DNA from 3 places in the Deefgea piscis genome. Region 2 is predicted to be linked to each of the others. Evidence: predicted binding sites of a transcription regulator. Region 2 holds the regulator's gene; each other region holds the start of a gene.
The links. Region 2 encodes HrcA, which represses chaperone genes, less so after heat shock. Its sites were predicted from a motif close to ATTAGCACTCGNNNNNNNCGAGTGCTAAT; they were not measured.
Positions count from the first base shown of each region.

Region 1 (8,093 bases), 610 kb from region 2:
CTAAAATCCTTTGCCCAATGCGCGCTGCGTACTGGCGAATTGCCGTTTGGGATTTTGGTGTTGGCCAGCCCTGATGCAGAGCGCTTTTATCCGGAAATGGGCACGCTGTACTTGCAACGTTTAGCCGAATTGGTTTCAGCCGTGATTCGCCGCGTGGTTCCGGCACAAGCCGTACTGAGCCAGAGCGACACCGTGCTCGACGCCGAAGTCGAGGCCGAACTGACTTGAAACCGATTCGCCGTCCGACGAGCGCCGCGCAGCAACACCCCGAAACAGCATCGCATTTCGCGCATTTTTTTCGCTATTTACACGGCGAAAAAGCCGCCAGCGCCCATACGCATCAAGCCTACCAGCATGATTTACAGCTATTGGCCGATAGTGTTGGCGCGCGCGATTTAGCGTCGCTCAGCCCGCTAGACGTGCGCGGCTTTGTGCGGCAATTGGCCAGTCGCGGTTTATCGGGACGATCCATTGCCCGCACTTTATCGGCATGGCGGGCGTTTTATCGGCTGATGTGCCGCGACTTTCATTGGTCGAGCAATCCAGTTGAAGGCGTCAAAGCGCCCAAGCATCGCCCAGCCTTGCCATCGGCGATGAATGTCGATGATGTGGTGGGTTTTTTAGAGCATATGCCCGACGAAGACCAGCTGGCTTCACGCGACAAAGCTATTTTTGAACTCGCATATTCATCGGGACTGCGGGTCAGTGAACTGGTGTCACTCAAACTGATTGATCTCGATCTATTGCATGGCATGGCCACGGTGACCGGTAAAGGCAATAAAACGCGGCTGGTGCCAATCGGCAAAATGGCGCTCGAAGCGATTCGCCGCTGGCTATTGATTCGCACGCAATTGGCGCACCCCAATGCGCAGACCGTTTTTGTCAGCAATAAAGGCACGCCGCTCACGCCGCGCGCGGTGCAATTGCGACTACGGCAGTGGCAAGAAAAACTCGGCCTAACCGAGCCGCTCTACCCGCACAAACTACGCCACAGCTGCGCCAGCCATTTATTGCAATCGTCGAGTGATTTGCGCGCCGTGCAAGAATTACTCGGCCACGCCAGCATCGCCACCACGCAGGTTTACACGCATTTAGACTTCCAGCATTTATCTGAAAGCTACGACAAAGCCCACCCTAGAGCCAAGATAGCGGACGAAAATACCGACGTATCTGACTCTGAGCTAAAAGAATCATAGCCTACATCGATATACATCGATTATTTTTGCCTTGTTCAGATTGGGTGTTGATCGTGATTAAAGGTTCGCGGCATCCCCTCTCTCTTGATGGGAGAGGGTTAGGGTGAGGTTGAGACGCTGGCGTGCGACTCAAGCACTGGTATATTCAAACAAGTCATACCCCATCTGCTGCTCAATCAACTTTGCACTACGGATTTTAATGCTAACGCCATCGGCGGTGAGCAGCATAAATTCACGCAGCGGGGTATAGCTGCCCTTAATCGCAATAATGCGCTGCGCTTGCTGTAGCACCGCAATCGCGGGTAGCAATATCGCCACTTGATTGGCCACGCCACTTTGCAATGGCCGCATCAAAACCGGCTGCGCCTTGGCGCTCATTACTTGCAAGCCCATTTCAGTCGCCCCGTCATGGCGTTGTTGCAACCAACGAATCGACGCCACCATCCAGCTCTGGCCACCACTGGCCCGAATCGCCACCACTTCACCGGGTTTAGCCAGCTCGGTCGGCAAATCGCGCGCCAAGATGGCATAACCGCCAGGACTTTCATTCACCACTTGCCACGGCATGACGCGGCGCTCTAAATCACCGATCACCGCCAATTGCTCGGCAACGTCGGCGGTGTTATCCGCGCTGAGCGGCAAGCCATCGTTCAATTGCTGCACGGTGGCCTGAAAACCCAGCGCCACTTCGACCAGGCTTTGCGCTGGAATCCGTTGATACAGCCGCTGCGGCGAAATACTCCATTGCCGAATCACCCGCCGCAAGATTTCTAACCACATTTGTACTTTTTGCCTATCATTGGCCAGCGGTACTTTGGCTTCGACATTCAATTCGGCTTTATGCAGTTTTTTGGCCAGCTCAATGGTATCAATCAAAATCGACTGGCCGGGCAATTGCTCGAGCGAGCGATTACCCACAAAATGCGGCGGTTGATCCAGCTCTAACTCGACCAAGAAAAATCCCGCGCTGGAGCTTAATTTACTCACCGGTTGAAAGTGTGCATACATCGCATAGCTTTCAATAATTTCGATAATTTTATCCAACTCAGCGCCAGAAAATCGCTGCGGATCGGCCAAGGCCAGCAACAGGATTTGCTTATACAAAGTGGCAAGCGGTCGGGCGGATTTTTCTTTGGGATTATCGGTTTTGCGCTCATCTAAAAAGCGATTTTCCGCCGCGTAGCGAAATACCTGATGAATCTCGCCCCACATGCCGCTGGGCATCGGTTGAAACAAACGGCTACACACTTGGTACATGCGCCAAAAGCTATACATCACCGCCTGCAATAGCACCGGCAGCATTTTGGATGAAGTGAAAAAAGTGAATTTTTTCTCTACTTTGTCCATTAACGCCAGCTTCCAACCCAAAGCAATTTCGCACCATAAATTCAGTGCCAGCTGGGCCGCTTGCCGCGCCGAATCTTTCATTGGCAAGCCGGGTGAGGCATAGGCAGACTCAAAAGCGCCAGTCAGCATTTCCAAAGAATTTTGATATTCTTGCAGTAATTTAACCCGCTCTTCGGGCTCTAACTTAATGCGATTTAACGTCGACAAGGCATCGAGCAGCATCCGTCCGGCTTCTTGCACATTGCCAACTGGCAAAGCAATCAGCCATTGCCGCAGCTGCTGTGGATTGGTTTCCACAGAGCGCGCTAATTTAGGGTCAAAATCAGGTAAAGTCAGAAATAACGGCATAAACAATAAGCTCGGTGATTAGCAGCAGCGCGCCAAGGCTTTGAGCGTGCCAGCTAGCAGAAATTGAGCGTCTTCTGCCGTCATAATATATGGCGGCATAAAATAAACCGTATGACCAATCGGTCGCAATAACAAGCCTTCTTTTAAGGCTTCAGTAAAGCAAAGCGTGGCAAATTGCGCCGGAGCGTCAGCAATTTCGAAAGCCCAAATCATGCCACAATTTCGCCAATGCCGAACACGGGGATGCGCGGCCAGTGGCGCAAAAATGCGATTAAACTCGGCCACCTTGCGCTGATTTTGCGCAATCACGTCTTGATCGCGAAAAATCGCCAACGTCGCCAACGCAGCAGCGCAGGCCAATGGATTGCCAGTATACGAATGCGAGTGCAAAAAAGCTTTGGCTGATTCATCAGCATAAAAGGCAGTATAGACCGCATCAGTACATAGCACAGCCGCTAGCGGCAAATACCCCCCAGTAATGCCTTTGGAAAGACACATTAAATCGGGCTTGATCTGCGCCTGCTCACAGGCAAACATCGTGCCGGTGCGGCCAAAGCCAACGGCAATTTCATCGGCAATCAATAACACTTGATACTGATCACACAGCACGCGAGCTTGTTGTAAATAGATCGGATCGTACATCGCCATGCCCGCTGCGCCTTGAATCAAAGGCTCAACAATCAAGGCAGCAATCTCATGATGATGCGCGGCCAACACGCGGGCCAAGTCTTCAATCGCCCACAAGGCCACGTCACGCGCAGTTTGGCCGGGCTGGGCTTGCCGCGCATCTGGGCTTTGTACGGCAAAATTCTCGCGCACCAAGGGCGAGTAGGCTTGACGGAAAATCGGCACATCGGTCACCGATAAAGCACCAATCGTTTCGCCGTGGTAACTGTCTTGCAAATACACAAAGCGGTTTTTGGCGGGCAACCCTAGATTACGCCAATAGTGCGCCGCCATTTTGAGTGAGATTTCGGTTGCCGACGCGCCATCCGAGCCGTAAAAAACATGGCCCAAGCCCGTCAACTCGGCCAATTGCTCGGACAACGCCACCACCGGCTCATGGGTAAAGCCCGCCAGCATCACATGCTCGAGTTGATCCATTTGCTGCGTAATCGCCGCTTTAATTTGTGGCTGATTATGACCAAATAAATTCACCCACCAGCTCGATACCGCATCCAGATAACGCGTGCCATCGGCGTCATACAACCAAACGCCATCGCCACGGGAGATTGGAATCAACGGCAAAGTTTCGTGGCGCTTCATTTGCGTGCACGGATGCCAAACCGCCGCCAAACTGCGATCTAACAAGGCTTGATTGGCGTGCTGGGGAAGCGTTTGCTCTGTCATAACAAAACCTAAAATTTCAATTCCCGCATTTTAACAGCATCAACCTCGGGTCTGTTGGCGTTTGGCTTGCCAACTGCGTTTGCGCTGCGAGCAAGCCCAACACCAACATCCCCCGCAAGTGTAATTATTCATCCCGCAAAGCGGCGTCAGAATGATTGACGCCAGCGCGCAGCGAACTTTAGACTGAGGCTCTCCTCTGTTTCACTCTGGCCTTTCTAATGAAAATTCTCGACTTACGCAGCGATACCGTCACCCACCCTACTGCCGCCATGCGCACCGCCATGGCCGAGGCCATTGTGGGTGACGATGTGTATGGCGACGATCCAACGGTCATCGCCCTCGAAACGGCTGCGGCTGAGCGCTTAGGCAAAGAAGCCGCCTTATTCGTGCCAACCGGCACTTTTGGCAATCAATTGGCGATTTTGAGCTACTGCCAACCGGGCGACGAAGTCATTGTTGGCGATGATAGCCATATCGTTTGGCATGAAGTTGGCGGCGCCGCCTTGATTAGTGGCGTACAGCTTAGAACCATCGATAGCGACTTAGGGACGATGAATGCCGAAAAAATCCGCAAAAAAATTCGCCATGGCGTAGATATTCACGAGCCAAAAACCGCGTTAATTTGCGTCGAAAATGCCCATTCCAATGGCCGGGTAATTGCGCTAGAAACCATGCAGCAAATTTGGCAAGTGGCGCAGGCCGAAAGCGTGCCAGTGCATTTAGATGGCGCGCGGGTATTTAATGCCGCCAGCGCTTTACAAGTCGATGTCAAAGCCATCACCCAATATTGCGATAGCGTGATGTGTTGCCTAAGCAAAGGCTTAGCCGCACCGGTCGGCTCGATCTTGGCCGGCAGCCATGCGCTGATTGCCAAAGCGCGCAAAAAACGTAAATTGCTCGGCGGCGGTATGCGCCAAGTTGGCGTATTGGCCGCGCCCGGTTTATTGGCACTCAATGCAATGACTGAGCGCCTAGCGGACGATCATCGCCACGCTAAATTATTAGCCGCGCAATTGGCAAAAATTGACGGCATTGTCATCGATCTGGATTCGGTGCAAATCAATATGGTGTGGTTTAACTTTAGCCGCGAGATTGATGTCGATAAGCTGATGCAAAGCTTGGCCAATGCCAATATTAAAGCCAATCCACCGGAACACGGCGCAATGCGTTTGGTGACGCACTGGCAAATTGAAGAGACCGACCTCGCCCGCGTCAGCCAAGCAATTGAGCAAGGTATTGCTCGCTAAGCTATATTGATAATAGTTTAGATTAAAATACCCAATGGTCCGGGGCGATATTCAGACTTGGTGCTGACGGTTGTAAGTGCCTGCGGCACAGCATCATCACCAAATCTGCACATAGCCTCGTCTGTTGACATTTGATAGCAATAAAAATGGCGCGAATTTCGCGCCATTTTTTACATCTCGCACCACTCAATCAGCTAGGCGCCATGCGCCTGATTCACGATATCAATCAATTGCTGCTCGCTGAGCTCGCCGACGATTTTTTTAATCAAGCGCCCTTTTGGGTCGAGTAAAAACGAAGTTGGCGTTAATTGCACTTCACCAAAGGCGCGCGCAACTTCGCCACTTTGGTCGTACACCATTTCAAAAGGCAGCGGCGTTTTGGCCAAATAGTTTTGAATATACGTCGGGTTGTCATAACTCATCGCCACGGCGATGGTGACTAACTTGTCTTTACCCAGTTTATTTTGCGCATTCACCAACCCTGGCATCTCGGCGATACAACCGGTGCAGCTGGTGGCCCAAAAATTAACCAGCACCACCTTGCCTTGATAATCGGCAATTTGAATCGGCTTACCCGCCATCGTGGTCATCGTTTGCTTGAGCGGCATTTTTTCTGCGGCGCTAAAGGCATTAAACACTAGCGCTGCCGCACCGATCAGTGCTGCAGAGAGTGCAATTTTGAAACCGAGTTTCATTCACAGCATCCTTAATTTGACCAAAGTACTGAGTATTTGGCATTTCAACTGAAAAACAATGCGCCATTTTGAATGGAAAACGACTTAACGTATAGCATGGTTTGCATTGATTTTTTTACGGCTCAGCCCCATACCCCCAATAGCGTGCTGCCCGGCGTGGTGCAATAAAAAAAACCGCGCCAGCTCTTGAAAAAGAACCGCCTCGCCCCTACCATTTAGCACTCAGGCAAGTAGAGTGCTAAACATCTGCTTGTACAAACAAATTTATACCTCTAACGACTGTTCAATACTCAGGAGTTTTAAACCCATGAAAATTCGTCCATTGCACGACCGTGTGGTCATCAAACGTGTTGAAGCTGAAGCTAAAACTGCATCTGGCATTTTGCTCGCTGGTAGCGCCGCTGAAAAACCAGACATGGGTGAAGTGGTTGCTGTAGGTGCTGGCAAAGTATTGGAAAACGGTAGCGTTCAAGCGCTGACGGTTAAAGTTGGCGACAAAGTATTGCTCGGCAAATACGCACAAAGCGTAAAAATCGACGGCGAAGAACTCATCGTTGTTCGCGAAGAAGAAATCTTCGCGATTGTTGAATAAGACTTAAGTAATTCCGAAAATTCGGCGGATTACGCGCAGGCAAAGCTAGCGCTAATCCACCCTACATAATGATTGGAGAATAAAAAATGGCTGCAAAAGAAGTAATGTTTGGCGATAGCGCCCGCGCAAAAATGGTTGCTGGTGTCAATGTATTGGCCAATGCCGTTAAAGTGACTTTGGGCCCTAAAGGCCGTAACGTGGTGCTTGAGCGTTCATACGGCGCACCAACGATCACTAAAGACGGTGTATCAGTTGCCAAAGAAATCGAATTGAAAGACAAATTCGAAAACATGGGCGCGCAAATGGTTAAAGAAGTGGCTTCTAAAACTTCGGACATCGCTGGTGACGGCACGACCACTGCCACTGTATTGGCACAAGCCATCGTGCAAGAAGGCATGAAATACGTTGCTGCCGGCATGAACCCAATGGATTTGAAGCGCGGTATCGACAAAGCCGTGATCACTTTGGTGGCTGAACTTAAAAACATCTCTAAACCATGCACTACGAGCAAAGAAATCGCTCAAGTTGGCTCAATCTCGGCTAACTCTGACGAAATCATCGGCGAAAAAATCGCTGCTGCAATGGAAAAAGTCGGTAAAGAAGGCGTGATCACCGTTGAAGACGGCTCAGGCTTGGAAGATGAACTGGACGTAGTTGAAGGTATGCAGTTCGACCGTGGCTATTTAAGCCCGTACTTCATCAACAATCCAGAAAAACAAATCGCTTTGCTCGACAACCCATTCGTGTTGTTGTTTGACAAAAAAATCAGCAACATCCGTGACTTGCTACCGATCTTGGAAGGCGTAGCTAAAGCTGGCCGTCCATTGTTGATCGTTGCTGAAGACGTTGATGGCGAAGCACTCGCAACTTTGGTTGTGAACAACATCCGTGGCATCTTGAAAACTGTTGCTGTTAAAGCCCCTGGCTTTGGTGACCGTCGTAAAGCCATGCTCGAAGATATCGCAGTCTTGACTGGCGGTACTGTAATTGCTGAAGAAGTGGGCTTGACGCTAGAAAAAGCTGAATTGTCGATGCTCGGCCAAGCTAAACGCATCGAAGTGGGTAAAGAAAACACCACTATCATCGACGGCGCAGGTGACGAGGCAGCGATCAAAGCGCGTGTGGCGACGATTCGTCAACAAGTTGAAGCTTCAACTAGCGACTACGATCGTGAAAAGCTGCAAGAGCGCGTAGCCAAATTGGCTGGCGGCGTTGCAGTCATCAAGGTTGGCGCAGCCACTGAAATGGAAATGAAAGAGAAGAAAGCCCGCGTAGAAGACGCATTGCATGCAACTCGCGCTGCGGTTGAAGAAGGCAT
Region 1 covers NZ_CP081149.1:2,614,088-2,622,180, forward strand. The annotation lists gene K4H25_RS12190 (DUF484 family protein) at 1-228, shown strand, start outside; gene K4H25_RS12195 (tyrosine recombinase XerC) at 225-1,196, shown strand; gene K4H25_RS12200 (hypothetical protein) at 1,326-2,891, opposite strand; gene bioA (adenosylmethionine--8-amino-7-oxononanoate transaminase) at 2,910-4,241, opposite strand; gene ltaE (low-specificity L-threonine aldolase) at 4,460-5,488, shown strand; gene K4H25_RS12215 (TlpA disulfide reductase family protein) at 5,683-6,183, opposite strand; gene K4H25_RS12220 (co-chaperone GroES) at 6,491-6,775, shown strand; gene groL (chaperonin GroEL) at 6,862-8,093, shown strand, end outside.
Region 1: the regulator HrcA is predicted to act here: its motif matches at 6,398-6,426, upstream of K4H25_RS12220 (co-chaperone GroES).

Region 2 (8,093 bases):
GACGTTAATTTGCGGCCATTTGGGATCGGGATAGCGCGCCACTTCGGCGGCAGAGCGAAAATCCCAGATGGTTTTAATCTGCAGCGCGGCAAATGCTGCTTGATCTTGCAGCCCAATCAGTTGGTCCGATCGAAACAAGCGAACAGATCTCACCACCCGCCCATCGCTGGTTTTCATGCCACCCAGATCACGAAAATTTGCTAGGCCGGCCAGCGTTAATGCTTTTTTGGGTGTTGGTACAAGCCGTTTTTGGCTAAAGAAAGCTTGTAATAGCTGCTTTGCCGCTTCGCCACCTGCGCCTTGTTCAATCCGCGTATGCTGATTTAAACGAGGCTCTAAATAGGGATTACACACACTACCGGCTGCCCCAGTTTTAGGCTCGGCGAGTGCATACACCACGCGCGCGATGCGCGATTGCAAAATAACGCCACTACACATTAAACACGGCTCAAGCGTAATAAACAGCTCACACTCGGGTAGGCGGTAATTGCCCAGATGCTGCGCAGCTTGGCGAATTGCCAGCATCTCGGCATGCGCACTCGGGTCGTGACGATGGATGGGTTGATTATGCCCACGGCCGATGATCTCCCCGCGATAGACTACGACAGCGCCGACTGGCACCTCGCCCAAAGCAAACGCCAGCTCGGCCTCTTGTAACGCCGCCTGCATAAAATCTAAATCGGTGTGACTCAAATCCAAATCCTTCGTTGGGTATACCGCTACAAGCAATCACCAGCACTGCGTACAAAGCAATACTCTAAGCCAACATCTCAGCAGCATGCTGGCGCGTGGTTTCGGTAATGTCTAAACCACCCAACATGCGCGCTATCTCTTCGATTCTGGCCTCGTGGCTTAATAATTCAATTGAGCTCACGACGCCCTCTTTACCTTGCTGCTTGGCCACTTGCAAATGCTGCACGCCGCACGCTGCCACTTGCGGCAAATGCGTAATACACAACACTTGCCGCGACTGGCCTAATTCAGACAATAATCGACCGACAATCTCAGCCACCCGGCCGCCAATACCAACGTCCACCTCGTCAAAAATCAGCGTCGGCACATTCGCTACTTGGCTGGTCACCACTTGCAAGGCCAAACTAATGCGCGACAACTCGCCACCCGAGGCGACTTTGGCCATCGCGCGCAGTGGCGATGCGGGGTGATTGGCCACTTGCAATTCAACTTGCTCCAAGCCGTAAGCTGCAGGATGGGCTAAAGGCTGCAAAACCACTTCACAGCGGCTACCCGACAAGGCGAGCACTTGCATTTGTTCGGTCACGAGTTCAGAGAGTTTTTTGGCGGCGCTAACGCGAGATTTACTTAAAGACGTGGCCAATTTGCGATAGCCACTTTCTGCCGCTAACACTTGTTTTCGCAGTGCGTCTAACCCTTCGGCACCGCCCAATTCTGCCAAGCGCGCTTGCCATTCTTGTAATTGCGGCAATAGTTGCGACGGGTCGATACGATATTTACGGCCCATTTTATAAATCGCGTCCAAGCGACTTTCAACTTCGCTTAAGCGTTCAGGATCGAGCTCCAGTCGGTCGGCATATAGGCGCAAAGCACTCACCGATTCGGCCAATTGCGCTTCGGCGCCAGCAATTAACTCTAAAGTATCGTTAATCGACGGATCAAAATCGGCCAATTGGCTTAGACGGTGCGCTGCTGTCGCGAGCCAGCTTTGGCAATTGTCATCACCGTCGCTCAATGCAATCAGCCCTTCTTGCACACCATCGATTAAGCCTGCCGCATGGTGCAAACGCTTGTGATCGAGCTGCAATTCAGGCCATTCACCGTCTTGCATATTCAGCGCCGCGACTTCGTCAATTTGCCATTGTAAGCGCTCGCGCTCGGTTTCAAAGCGCTCGGCATTTTGTTCGGCATCGTTAAGTTGCTGCGCTAGCGTATGCCAAATTTGATATTTTTTGGCGGTATCACGCGCGACTTGGGTGGTGCCAGCGTAAGCATCGAGCAAATCACGCTGCGCGTCATGGCGCAATAAAGATTGGTGGGCGTGTTGGCCGTGGATGTCGACCAAGAACTCACCGATGCCTTTAAGCTGACTCAGTGTCACAGGGCTGCCATTGATAAATGATCTGGATTTGCCATTGGCATCAATAACGCGGCGAATAATCAACGGTGCGCAGTCTTCGCTTAAACCTTGTTCAATCAACCATGCGGTGACGCCGCTTAAGGCTTCACACATAAATTCAGCCGACAATTCAGCGCGTTCAGCACCGTGGCGCACAACGCCAGCATCAGAGCGATCGCCAAGCAATAAACCCAGCGCGTCAATCAAAATGGATTTACCGGCGCCGGTTTCACCGGTGAGTACGGTCAAGCCGGCTTGAAAATCTAAATCCAGTTCACGAACAATGACAAAATCACGTAAATGCAGCGCAGCCAGCATGGTCTCACCTAAGTTAAAAGCTCAGAACAAGATCAAAGTGTACATTCGTTCTATAAAAATGGCGAGTGCTGGCCATTAAAACTCACCGGTAAAGCACGAAAATCCGCCAGAGTCGTACTCGAATCGCGACGACGGATATTGAATTGTTAGCGCTTTACGCCATTATTTACGCGCAAATGTGTAATCCATGATGCAAACTCAGCAAGACGTTGCAAAGCATAGCCTTACAGCAGCTTTTCACCCCAACGCAATTTGGCGCGCAGCATATCGTAATAGCTATAACCATGTGGATGCAAAATACGCAGTGAATTGGTGTAGCGACGAATCATGACGCGATCCATTTCATGCAATTCAAAATCCGATTGATTATCAAAATGCACGCGCGCGCCCTGCCCGCGCGTCAATAAAAACGCCACTTGAGCATTATCTGACACCACAATCGGGCGATTAGATAAAGATTGCGGGCAAATCGGCACCAAGGTAATGGCGGGTAGTGAGGGATGTAAAATCGGCCCACCGGAAGCCAGTGCATACGCCGTAGAACCGGTTGGCGTCGATACCACCAGACCGTCGGAGCGTTGACTATACACAAATTGGTTGTCGACAAAAATCTCGAATTCAATCATCGAACCAATTGAGCCGCGGCTAAATACCACATCATTAAACGCTAAAGAGGTGCTAATGGGCTGGCCATCGCGCAAAATCGTCGTTTCTAGCAAAATGCGCTCTTCGGGAACAAACTGCCCGGCAATCATATTGCTAACGGTGGTTTCCATTTCATGCAATGGAATATCGGTCATAAAGCCTAGGCGGCCTTGATTAATCCCCACCAAGGGTATGCGATAGGGAGCCAATAAGCGCGCCACCGACAACATGGTACCGTCCCCCCCTAACACCACAACCAAATCAGCCAGTTTGCCGATATGATCGCGTGATACTTTTTGGTATTCAATAATCCCATGCTCTTGGGCAATCTCTTGCTCGACCAATACTTTAATGCCGCCGCCTTCTAGCATGGCGGCCAAACGAGCAATCGGATCCCCAAGTGCGGGGGTATTTAAGCGGCCAACAAGGGCGATGGTTTTAAATAAGCTATGCATGACGTGTGGTTTTACACCAATAGTTTGGGTTTTGTTCGTGAAAAAAATCACATAACGCATTAATAACACGCCAGACAGGTTAAAATCCAGCGCTATGATGCTCAATGATCGATCCCACATCCTTTTAAAGACGCTGGTTGAACGCTATATCGCCGACGGCCATCCTGTTGGCTCAAAAGCGTTGTCGCAATATTCTGGCCTTGATGTCAGCTCGGCCACAATACGCAATGTGATGGCCGACCTCGAAAACCTCGGCTTGATTGCCAGCCCACACACCTCGGCGGGGCGCATTCCCACCGCGCAAGGCTACCGCCTGTTTGTCGATCGACTACTCACCACGCAGAACAGTGTCGCCCATGCTGCCTTGCCTGAGTTACTCAGCACTGAATTGCCCAACGATCATCCGCAACACAGCATTGCTGCGGCTTCGCAGCTCTTATCACAGCTTACGCATTTTGCTGGCGTGGTAACGCCCCCTCGCCGTAGCGAAGTACTGCTCAAACAAATTGAATTTTTGCCACTGTCGGATAAACGTGTGTTGCTGATTTTGGTAACGCAAGATGGTGAGGTGCAAAATCGCATCGTGCAAACCGAGCGCATTTTAGGTATCAATGAACTTAATGACGCGGCGCACTTTTTAAATCGCCATTGCGCCGGCAAAACCATTAGCCATTTAATGCAAGTGTTGCAACAAGATTTAGGCCAAGTTAAGCGAGAATTACTCGAACTGATGAATGCCGCCATGCAAATGGGGCAGGATTTAAGCCACGACCATATGGTGATAGCTGGGGAACATCAATTGCTAGGGCTGAATGATTTTGGCAGCAATATGCGACAAATGCGGCAGTTATTTGAACTTTTTGAACAAAAAAGCACCCTACTCAAACTGATGCAACTCGGGCAAAGCGCCGAAGGCATTCAAATTTATATCGGCCATGAATCGGGCATCGCGCCACTGGATGAATGCTCGGTGATTGCCGCGCCGTATCGCGTGGATGGCGAAATCGTTGGCACTTTAGGCGTGATTGGCCCGACTCGAATGGCGTATGATCGCGTGATTCCCATTGTTAACATTACAGCACAGCTACTTTCAAGCGCGCTGTCTCATTAAATTGACCTTATTCATGAAAAAAATCACCCTGGCCATCTTGGCGACCCTCGCGGTATCAGCGCCTTCTTTTGCGGATGATGAATTAATTAGCCGTCCAGAAGTGCAAAACTACATTCGCCAAACCGCCGCCACGCATGGCTTTAGTGAAGATTACCTCACGGCAGTATTGCAAGACGCGCAAACCAAAAATAATATCATTACGATTTTGGATCGCCCCTCCACCAGCCGACCTTGGCATGAGTTTCAAGCCAATTTTGTCAATAAAACCCGCATTAATAATGGCGCCAAATTTTGGCGCAATCATGCCGAGTTAATTAATGCCATTGCCAAGCAATACAAAGTCGCTCCCGAAGTGATGTTGGCGATTTTGGGCGCTGAAACCAATTACGGCACCTATACCGGCTCGTTTCGGATTGTTGATGCTTTAAGTACCATTGCGTTTAATTACCCACGCCGTGCTGCGTATTTTCAAAAAGAACTGACTGAGTTTTTCTTATTAGCGCAAGCAGAAAAACAAGATGCCGCTTCATTTAAAGGCAGTTACGCCGGCGCAATGGGCTGGCCGCAATTTATGCCGTCATCGTTCAGAAAATATGCACAAGATTGGGATGGCGATGGCCGCCACGACATTTGGAATAATCCTGGCGACGCGCTGGCCTCAGTCGCCAATTATCTAAACCAACATGGCTGGGTGGATCAAGGCGACACCTTTACCGCAGTAAATATGAATCAAGATCCAAGCCAATTATTGGCTGACAAATTTAATCTGCATTACACCGTGGATGAATTAATCGCCAAAGGCGTGGCACCGATTGCCGAAATCAACACCCAGCAACCGGCGGTGCTATACGCGCTAGAAACAGAACCGGGTTTCACCCAGCACTTTTTAGGCTTTAATAATTTTTACGTGATTACTCGCTACAACAAGAGCACCTTATACGCCACGGCAGTGCTACAGCTTGCCGATGAAATCAAAGCGGCGTATCTGCGTGGCGATGAGCCCGCCAAAGCAGCGGCAAAAAAATAATTATCTTTGTATTCGCGAGCCGCCTTGGCTCTTACCCGCTACGGGCATGAGCCAAGGCAGTCCCACAAACTGGTAGGTTACGCTTTAACCATGCGCTACCACCTGTATTACCCGCTAAGCAAAACCATATAAGCTCTAGATTAATATACCTCGCTCACTTGCTGGGTCATACTGATCAGCATTTTTTCCATATCCAGCGCTGATAATGGTTTGCTATAAAAATAACCTTGGGCACAAGCACAACCCATCTCACGCAAGATCTGCATTTGCGCTTGCGTTTCCACCCCTTCGGCAACCACATTCAAACCCAATTTTTTGGCCAAAATCACAATAGTTTCCGCAATCACCACATCGTCGGCATGCTCAGGAATGCCTTCAATAAACGATCGATCGATTTTTAAGGTATCTAGCGGTAGGTTTTTGAGTTGTGATAAAGACGAATAACCGGTACCAAAATCATCAATTGCCACTTTCACGCCCAATTGTTTAAGCTGCTGCAAAATGGCAACTGCTTCATTAATCCGCGTCATAATCAAGCTTTCAGTGACTTCGAGCTCTAATACCTGCGCCGGCAGACCGCTATTTTGCAGCGCTTGCGTTACTTGCGTCAGTAAAAGCTCGGGCCTAAATTGCCGCACCGACAGATTCACAGCAATTTGCGGCACCACAAACCCTTGCTGCCGCCAGCGCTGCACGCATTGACACGCTTCATTAAGTACCCAATCGCCAATAGGAATGATCAAACCATTCTCTTCGGCAAGCGGTATGAATTCGAGCGGGGAAATCAATCCTAATTGCGGATGCTGCCAGCGAATTAAACACTCCAAGCCCGCTAATTGCCCGCTCTTCAAATCAAACTGAGGCTGATACCATAATTGCAATTGCTGGCGCTCTAAAGCAAAACGCAGCGCATTCTCTAAATTTAAATGCGACATTTGATGCGCTATATTCATATCCACTGAATAAAACTGATACGTATTCTTGCCCATTTCTTTGGCGCGATACATCGCAATGTCAGCGTTTTTCATTAATTGTGCGGCTTGCCCAGCATCATGCGGATATAAACTAATGCCGATTGAGCCCGTCACAAAGAGCTCATGCTCACCCACTTGATACACTTCACCCAGCGCCAACAAAATACGCTCGGCAACCTGAATAATTTGCTCGTTATGGATCACATTTTCCAATAAAACCGTAAACTCATCGCCCCCCAAGCGTGCCACCGTGTCAAATTGCTTTACATTGCCTTGCAAGCGCTGCGCGACCACTTTGAGCAATTCATCCCCCACATCGTGGCCCAAAGTATCGTTAATGGTTTTAAAGCGATCCAAATCAATAAACAACAATGCAAAAGAGCGGCATTTGGTACTGGCTCGCGTTAAAGTTTGCCCGAGCGCCTCGTGTAATCCGCTGCGGTTGAGTAAGCCGGTCAGCGCATCATGCTGCGCCAAATGGCGCATTTTTTGCTCGGACTCTTTGCGCGTGGTGTAATCAGAAAAAACCGCCACATAATTGGTAATCTGATTATATTCATCACGCACCGCACTCATAGAAAGCCAGGCCGGATAAGCGCCACCGCCTTTGCGCCAATCTTGCACTTCGCCCTCCCAGTGACCAATTTGATGCAAACTAGCCAATTGATTCGATTGCAATACACTAAGCTGCCCTTGCTGGCGGCCAAAAATACGCGATGTTTTGCCAATTGCATCGCGAGATTGAAAGCCAGTGATTTTTTCAAATGCTGGATTAATCGCAATAATTTTGGCATTGGCATCGGTCAATAAAATACCTTCGCTGGCATGCTGAAAAATCTTTCCCGCCAAGCGCGCACCATTAATTGCGCGTTGATTTTCACGGCGAGAAGCAGTTAAAAAAATTGACGTTTGCAGCGCGATTGCCAATAAAAATAACAACCTGACGGTATGCACAATAGAATTTGTTTCACCAATATATTGACTACTGACCACCAGCAAAATGACTAAGGCAATAGCACTATTGGCAATTTGCCCGAGGCGCAATGACGACCAAACAAACAAAGGAAACATTAAATAGGCAAATTCTAGGGCATACACATTATGCCCTTGCAATAATAAAATACTGCCAGCAGCTACTACGGTAATGATTAAAGTTAATTCAATAATCCAGTTGGCATTAAGCAATTCTTTGTCGCTCAATACCGCATATATTCCAGGAATGATAATTAACAGACTTAATGATTGAGCTAGCCAAACCATTAGCCAATTTTGCAGCAACAAAGGCTGATGAATTACAAACTGCACCAAGGAAATAAAAATACTAGCAAATAACACATTGCTATAAATTGGCCCGGCCAATAATAAACGATGGCTATCGTTAATTTTAAATTCGCCTTCAGATACAAATAGTGGCATCAAACTAAAAACACATAGCGCCTGCGCCAGATTAAGCAAGGCCACAGTGGCAGCA
Region 2 covers NZ_CP081149.1:2,006,006-2,014,098, reverse strand. The annotation lists gene tadA (tRNA adenosine(34) deaminase TadA) at 1-693, opposite strand, end outside; gene recN (DNA repair protein RecN) at 758-2,410, opposite strand; gene K4H25_RS09355 (NAD kinase) at 2,635-3,510, opposite strand; gene hrcA (heat-inducible transcriptional repressor HrcA) at 3,605-4,621, shown strand; gene mltB (lytic murein transglycosylase B) at 4,635-5,648, shown strand; gene K4H25_RS09340 (bifunctional diguanylate cyclase/phosphodiesterase) at 5,789-8,093, opposite strand, start outside.

Region 3 (8,093 bases), 1.4 Mb from region 2:
ACCAATTGGCAATCGAGGTTTTACCATTGGTTCCTGTGATACCGACTATAGGCATAAGCCCAGAATCGTTACCCAATAGCGCACAGGCCACGATACCCGCTTGATAGCGTAGTGCTGGCACAGCTAAATTAGGTACATCCCATGCCCGATTCCACACAAAATCCTCAGCTTCCCAAATCACTGCTGCGGCGCCTTTGGCTAGCGCATCGGCAATAAACTTTCGACCATCGACATATTCGCCACGAAAGGCCATAAATACATCGCCAGCTTGTACTTGTCGGCTATCGGCCACCAAAGGGCGACCAGACTGTAATTCAATCAGCGCAGCTAAATCAAAAGCAGGCAATTCCCAACTCGCAGGCTTCATGTTTCTTCCTTTACTTCGGCTTCGGTATTGGGTAAGAAAATATTGGTCGTTGGCGCATCAGGCGGAACACCCAACAAGCGCAAACTCCCAGCAACCACATTACTAAAAATCGGTGCGGCAACTAAACCACCGTAACGCATTGCAAATGATGGCTCGTCGACCATCACTGCCACGATTAAACGTGGATTTGAAATAGGGGCTAAACCGACAAAAGAACCAACACGCGCCGTATCTGAATACTTACCATCGACTAATTTTTTTGCCGTACCCGTTTTACCGCCCACTCTATAGCCCACCACTTGCGCCCGAGTTGCTGTTCCGCCGGGCAAGGTCACCATCTCCAGCATCTTGCGAACTTGTTCTGCTGTCTTGGCAGAAACCACTTGCTTGCCCGGTGCTGGCGCGACCAATTTTGTAAATGTCACCGGATGAATTTCACCGTTGCCAGCAAAGAGCTGATACGAGCGCGCCATTTGCATTAAGCTCACTGACATCCCGTAGCCAAAAGACATCGTGGCCTCTTCAATCGGTCGCCAGTTTTTCCAAGGGCGGATCCGGCCAGCAGCTTCACCCGGGAATCCGGTATGCGGCACTTCACCAAAACCAACATCTTTATAAAAATTCCACTTCGACTCACGATCCATCATCAATGCCATCTTCGTCATGCCGACGTTAGATGATTTTTGCATAATGGTTTCCACCGTTGCCGCGCCCACCGCATGATCGTCCTTGACCATATTCGGGCCGATGGCCATCGTGCCACCGCCAGTTTGAATAATGGTCTGCGGTGTGACTTTGCCGGCATCAAGCGCCATCGCCACCGTCATCGCTTTCATCGTCGAGCCAGGCTCATACAAATCAGTTAGCGCGCGATTGCGTTTATACGCTGGGTCAACTCGAGCACGGCTATTGGGGTTGTAAGACGGCGCATTAGCCAATGCCAAAACTTCTCCAGTTTTCGCATCCAGCACCACAATCGCCCCACCCACTGCACCGGAGCTATCCACCATATTTTTAAGCTCGCGGTAAGCCAAATATTGAATTCGTCGATCAATCGACAACTGCAATGTTTGCCCTTCTTGCGGCGGCACAATCGTTGAAACGTCTTCAACAATGTAGCCACGACGATCTCGAATCACGGTGCGAGAGCCCGGCTTACCCGCCAGCATTTTTTCTCGTGTTAACTCAAAACCTTCCTGCCCTTTGCCATCAATATCGGTAAAACCGACAATATGGGCCATCACTTCGCCCGCCGGGTAGTAACGGCGATATTCAGTTTGCGAATACACTCCGGGGATTTTCATCGCCATCAGCTTTTTTGCATCCGCAGGTGAGATATGCCGTTTCACCCACAGAAAATCTGATTTTATTTCTTTGCCTTGCGAGTTTTTTCGTGATGCGGTCAATTTTGTTAACAGCTCTCCCGACTTTAATTGCAAATGCGTTTCTAATTTTTTAACTTCGTCCAGCGACAACGGCATCAGCTCATCGTCGTTCGCGGGCTTCCAATCTTCGGCACGCTGCTGCCCTACCGGCAAAATCAGCATGCTGCGTGGGCTCATCCAAATCGACTGAACCGGCGTTGAAATCGCCAACGGTTCACCATTGCGGTCGGTGATCATGCCGCGATTGGCTTCTAGTTTTAACACCCGACGATAGCGTGCATCACCTTGGTCTTGTAAAAAACCTTCATTCCATACTTGCAAATACAAGGCACGACCGAGTAAGGCGGCAAACAACACCATCAAACCGCCGAGTACCGTCCAAACCCGCCAACGCTCTAACTTTGGGATTACGGCATACTTTGGTCGACGACGGCTAGCCGCCGTTTTTCCCGCTGTTATCATTGCAGATCTTTAACCTCAGGTTGCTTCACGAGTTCACCGTGCTCCAAAATGACCTGAGTGCGATTCGATGGTGCCACTTGCATTTCCAAAGTGTGTCCAGCCTCTTGTTCGATGCGAGAGTGCATCGCCCAAGTGCTTTGCTCTAGTTGTAACTGTCCCCACTCAACGTCGAGCTTACGAGTCAGTACGTCTTCTTTTTGCAATTCAATAAATAGTTTTCGCGACTTATGCCGACTGGTGATCACCGCTAAAGCGCAAATCACTAAAACCGCCAACAAAAACATATTTAAACGCGTCACAAAGGCCCCGCTGTACGTGCTGCAACCCGCAAAATCGCACTGCGCGCACGAGGGTTGGCTTTAATTTCGATTTCTGATGCTCGGATTGGCTTACCGAGGATCTGCAATGGCGCAGCGGCAATTTCACTGGCTCGCACCGGCAGACGCGAAGGCAGATGATCCCCCTTAGCCGCGTCTTGAATAAACCGTTTTACGATGCGATCTTCCAGCGAGTGAAATGCAATCACGGATAATCGCCCACCGGTTTTTAGCAAGCGCAATGCTTGGGGTAGTGCTAGCGACAATTCCTCAAGCTCACGATTGATGTAAATCCGTATAGCTTGGAAGGTACGCGTCGCCGGGTTCTGGCCCGGCTCACGGGTGCGGACAGCCGTTGCCACGACCTCGGAAAGTTCTCCTGTTGTAGCAAAAGGTTTGCTTGCCCTACGCGTAACAATCGCTGCTGCAACCTGCCTAGCAAACCGTTCTTCGCCATAATCTTTTACCACCTCTGCAATATCTTTTTCTTCGGCCAAATTGAGCCATTCAGCCGCTGTTTGCCCTCGGGTCGTATCCATACGCATATCCAAGGGCGCATCAAATCTAAAGCTAAATCCGCGCGCGCCATCATCCAATTGTGGTGAGGACACGCCTAAATCCATCAATAAACCATCTATTTTTTCGATCCCGAGCCGGGCAAGAGATTCAGCCAACGTGACAAAGCCCTCGTGCACAATCGTGAAACGAGGATCTGTAATCGTTGCTGCTTCGGCAATCGCATATAAATCTTTATCAAATGCGATTAAGCGACCATTGGGTCCTAATTTGGACAAAATCAATCGAGAATGACCACCACGGCCAAACGTGCAATCCACATAAGTGCCATCAGGCTGGATCGCTAACGCATCCACTGCCTCATTGAGCAATACCGTGCAATGCACGAAGTTTGTTCCAACCACTTCACTCAAAGCACGATTCCTTCCATATTGTTTTCTAATTCATGCGGATCCATCGCCATCACAGAATCCGTTACGGCATTCCATTTAGCTTCATCCCACAATTCGAATTTATTTCCCATGCCAACCAAAGCAACCGCCTTATTCAGTTGCGCGCGTTGCCTTAAAGTCGCAGGGATTAAAATACGGCCCGCTGTATCCATTTCGATTTCTTCAGCGTGACCGACGATTAAACGACGCACAGACATTTTTGAGCCAGATAAAGTATTGAGCTGATCTCGAACAGGTATCCATTGCGCCTCAGGGTAAATCAACACACAGCCAGCTGGGTCAATGGTGATCACTAGTCGCCCTTCAGCGCACAATAAAGCACGGTACTTAGCTGGCATCGCTAAGCGCCCTTTACTGTCCAATGAAAGAGATGACACACCACCCAACATGTATGCAGACGCCCCTGTTTGTTCGCTAACGAGATCAAAAAATCGATCAATCTACGCGCGGTGCAATTTTAGCGAAAAAATGACTATAAAAATACACTTTTACCCACTTTACCCCACTGAAACCCACTATAGAGCAAAAAAAAAACTGACACAAGTTGCGCCAGTTTTTTTATCTTTTGATACAATAACTTAGTTAAAAATGTTTTTAATTCATAAAAGTCTTAAAAATAAGCATGAAACAATCGAAATCTAAAGTGATACATTAAGTTTTGTAAGAATATAAGACAAAACTCAATCGCAACATCCCGACCACCGGACATCCCGTGTACTCTCAATCATGAGCAGCAAGCTCTTTTATCTGTGCTTAATTTTGATCATGGCCCACTTTGCATGGCGTGCCATTCATCCTGCACAGCGCAAAGAATTGCATCGAATCAGTAAAATTAGCGCTGCAACCCTGATTGTGGCCAGCATAATTGCCATCACTTGGCATTTTTTTCGCGCATAAGGTGTAATACAAAACATAGCTAGCAGCAATAAAAAAGAGCGCCCTAGGCGCTCATTTTTTATGCTGGTTTGATTTAAACCGTTGCTGGCAACAAAGCTTGCTTCATTTTTTGCAACGCTTTAGTCTCGATCTGCCGAATTCGCTCGGCCGAAACTTTAAACTCTGCGGCTAAATCATGCAAAGTCAATGATTCACCCTCATCGGTCAACCAGCGTGCCTCAATAATGCGGCGACTACGCTCATCTAAACCATCCAAAGCCTCTGAAATCCCACTTGATTGCAAATGATCGGTCGCAATTCTGCCCATCGCGGCAGTCGGCTCATTATGGCTGTCAGCCAACCAATCAATCGGCGCATAGCCATCATCATCACTATCATCAGCCACCAGTGCAATATCTTGACCGGTCATGCGCGTTTCCATCTCAAGGACTTCTTCGGGCTTAACGCCTAAATCATCCGCGATTTCTTGCGCTTGCTTATGCGTTAACGCCGCAAAGCTAGTTTTCATTGAGCGCAGATTAAAAAACAATTTACGCTGCGCTTTAGTCGTCGCAATCCGCACTAAGCGCCAATTGCGTAAAATATACTCATGGATTTCAGCTTTAATCCAATGCACTGCAAACGAATACAAGCGCACACCACGTGTGGCTTCAAAGCGTTTCACCGCTTTCATTAAACCAATATTACCTTCTTGAATCAAATCAGCTTGTGGTAAACCATAGCCACTATAACCTCGCGCGATCGAAACGACGACGCGCAAGTGGGACATCACAAGCTGACGCGCAGCCTCCACATCACCACTTTCTTGGTGGCGTGTCGCCAAATCGTGCTCTTCTTGAGGTGACAGCATAGGTACCGCATTAACGCGCTGAATATAACGTTCAATACTATCGCCAATCGATAATGTTGAAAGTGTCATCGCATTGCCCATCGCTTGAATCTCCTGTCGTAACAACAAAGCTGACTGTAGCATAAAATATTAGCACTCAAACACGCAGAGTGCTAATTTGCTTCAAATCAGGATTTATATTCAATCACATGCAGATCGCATTGTGCACGGTAATTATTACTATTCAAGTCATAGTCTTAAGCAATCTGCTTAGCGGCATTTAACGAAATTGATATAAATATCGCGACACCGCCAAACTAGCCCCTATCAAACACAAAAATGCGCTTGCTAGACAAACCACCACCGTGGTTAGAAGGTCTGGCGCCAACAAACTTAACGATTGACCATAAGCGCTCGCCAATTCGATCACGGTTGGATTTACATACGCCACCAAGCCCCACACAATCAATACGGCAACCCCACCACCGAGCAGCCCTTGTACCAAGGCCGCATGCATAAAGGGGCGGCGAATAAATGAATCAGTTGCACCAATCAGTTTGGCGACTTCAATTTCATCACGGCGCGTTAGGATTTGCATCCGGATGGCATTGCCCGTGATCAGCACCAAGGCCAGCGCCAACAAGCATGCCAGAACTTCAAAAATAGCTCGTCCTAAATCGGTAATCCGTGCCAAACGTTTGGCCCAATCAGAGTCTAACTGCACTTCTTCGACGATCACAATCGACGAAAGTTCTTTCTTTAAGGCTTCTAAACCTGCCGGATCATTTTCTTTTGCTTGCAAAACAAAAGCGTCTGGCAATGGGTTGTCGGCTAATCCAGCGGTTAAATCCGTTGTGCCTAGGCTCGTTTGCAAGGCCGCCAATGCATTGGCTTTCGGAATAAACTCAACTTTAGCCCAACGCGCATCGGCTTTTAATGTCGCTTGCAAGCCCTTCACGTCTTCAACCGTGGCACTGTGCCGCAAAAAAATAGAAATTTGCGGTTCAACAGACACTTGATCGCTAATTTGCGAAACGCTCATAATCAAAGTCCAAAGCGCCAGTGGCAGTGCGGTTGTAATCCCAATCACCAATAAATTCAGCAGGCTACCTAGCGGGTGGCGAAACAAGCTACCAATCGTGCGTGTTAGTGCCAATAGATGCAGGCGAAACCAATTTTTCATTATTTTTCCTTAGCTCAACTTTGCTGTGTTTAAGCGCAAAACTGCCCATGTTTTAAACGCAAAATACGCCGACCATAATCGGCCATTAACGATTCATCGTGCGCCGAAATCAAAATCGTTACACCGACTTGATGGAAGGATTTAAACAATTCCAAAATATCATGCGCATAATCACTATCCAGATTTGCCGTTGGCTCGTCGGCCAACAAAATCGACGGCCGATGCACCACTGCTCGCGCAATACACAGGCGCTGCTGTTCACCGCCCGATAGCGAAATAGGATTGAGCTTTTCTTTGCCCGCCAAACCGACTTTATCCAGCGCCGCCAATACACGACGGCGACCCTCCATATGATCGAAGCCAATAATATCCAGCGGTAGGCGCACGTTATCAAACACATTGCGATCATATAAAATTTTATGATCTTGAAAAATCAGCCCAATATGCCGGCGCACAAACGGCAAAGAAGCACGACTCATCCGCGCTAAATTTTGCCCATTGAGCAGCACCGCGCCGCTACTGGGTTTTTCGATCCCCGCCATTAATTTGAGTAAAGTCGATTTACCCGCCCCAGAATGTCCCGCTAAAAACACCAGCTCGCCATCGGGCACTTCAAAACTTAGATTTTTGATGGCATCAAAGCCACCGGGATAGCTTTTACTAACTTGTTGAAATTGAATCATTAGAATCCTTCATTCTCAAAACGAGCCACCCAAGCGACTTGTGGCCACTGATTCATTACCCGAAGATTGCTCGTTCTACAACGAGCAATCGTCTGAATACATTCCAGGATGAAATCAAAGCGAGGCCTCTGCATCAACGAAATCACAGAGTGTATGGGTATGTGCACATAAGGCTTATTCAAAAAAGCCTCTACGCAAATACCCACTTATTCAAACAAGGCATCGATATAATCTTTTGCCACAAATGGGCGTAAATCATCAATCGACTCACCTACACCGATAAAGCGCAGCGGTACTGGGCGATTTTTAGCAATCGCGGCAATCACGCCACCTTTAGCGGTACCGTCGAGCTTAGTCAGCACTAAACCGGTTAAGCCCAAAGCGTCGTCAAACGATTTAACTTGCGCCAAAGCGTTTTGCCCCGTATTGGCGTCCAGCACCAGCAAAACTTCATGTGGCCCAGTGGGGTCGGCTTTTTGCACCACGCGTTTTACTTTTTTGATTTCTTCCATCAGGTGCAATTGCGTTGGCAAACGCCCTGCCGTGTCGACAATCACCACATCGATACCACGAGCTTTGGCAGCGTTCACTGCATCAAAAGCAACCGCTGCGGCATCACCCGACGCTTGCGCAATCACTTGCACGCCGTTACGTTCGCCCCAAACCACCAATTGCTCACGCGCCGCAGCCCGGAATGTATCCCCAGCAGCCAGCAGCACCGATAAATTTTGCGATTGGAAGTATTTAGCTAACTTGCCGATGCTGGTGGTTTTACCTGCACCGTTAACGCCAGCCACCATCAGAATAAATGGCTTGTGGCCCGATACATCCAAAGGGATTTCTAGCGGTTTGATCAAATCAGTCAGACTGAGTTTCAGCGCATCTTTAAGCTCACCCGAATCTTTTAAACCACGTAGTGACACCCGCTCTCGAACATCTTTTAATAAATGCTGAGTGGCATCAACGCCCATATCGGCGGTCAACAATACGGTTTCAAGCTCC
Region 3 covers NZ_CP081149.1:620,795-628,887, reverse strand. The annotation lists gene K4H25_RS03025 (UDP-N-acetylmuramoyl-L-alanyl-D-glutamate--2,6-diaminopimelate ligase) at 1-367, opposite strand, end outside; gene K4H25_RS03020 (peptidoglycan D,D-transpeptidase FtsI family protein) at 364-2,214, opposite strand; gene ftsL (cell division protein FtsL) at 2,211-2,513, opposite strand; gene rsmH (16S rRNA (cytosine(1402)-N(4))-methyltransferase RsmH) at 2,510-3,451, opposite strand; gene mraZ (division/cell wall cluster transcriptional repressor MraZ) at 3,457-3,888, opposite strand; gene K4H25_RS17185 (protein MIGRI) at 4,226-4,396, shown strand; gene rpoH (RNA polymerase sigma factor RpoH) at 4,470-5,315, opposite strand; gene ftsX (permease-like cell division protein FtsX) at 5,506-6,408, opposite strand; gene ftsE (cell division ATP-binding protein FtsE) at 6,438-7,091, opposite strand; gene ftsY (signal recognition particle-docking protein FtsY) at 7,298-8,093, opposite strand, start outside.
Region 3: the regulator HrcA is predicted to act here: its motif matches at 5,375-5,403, upstream of rpoH (RNA polymerase sigma factor RpoH).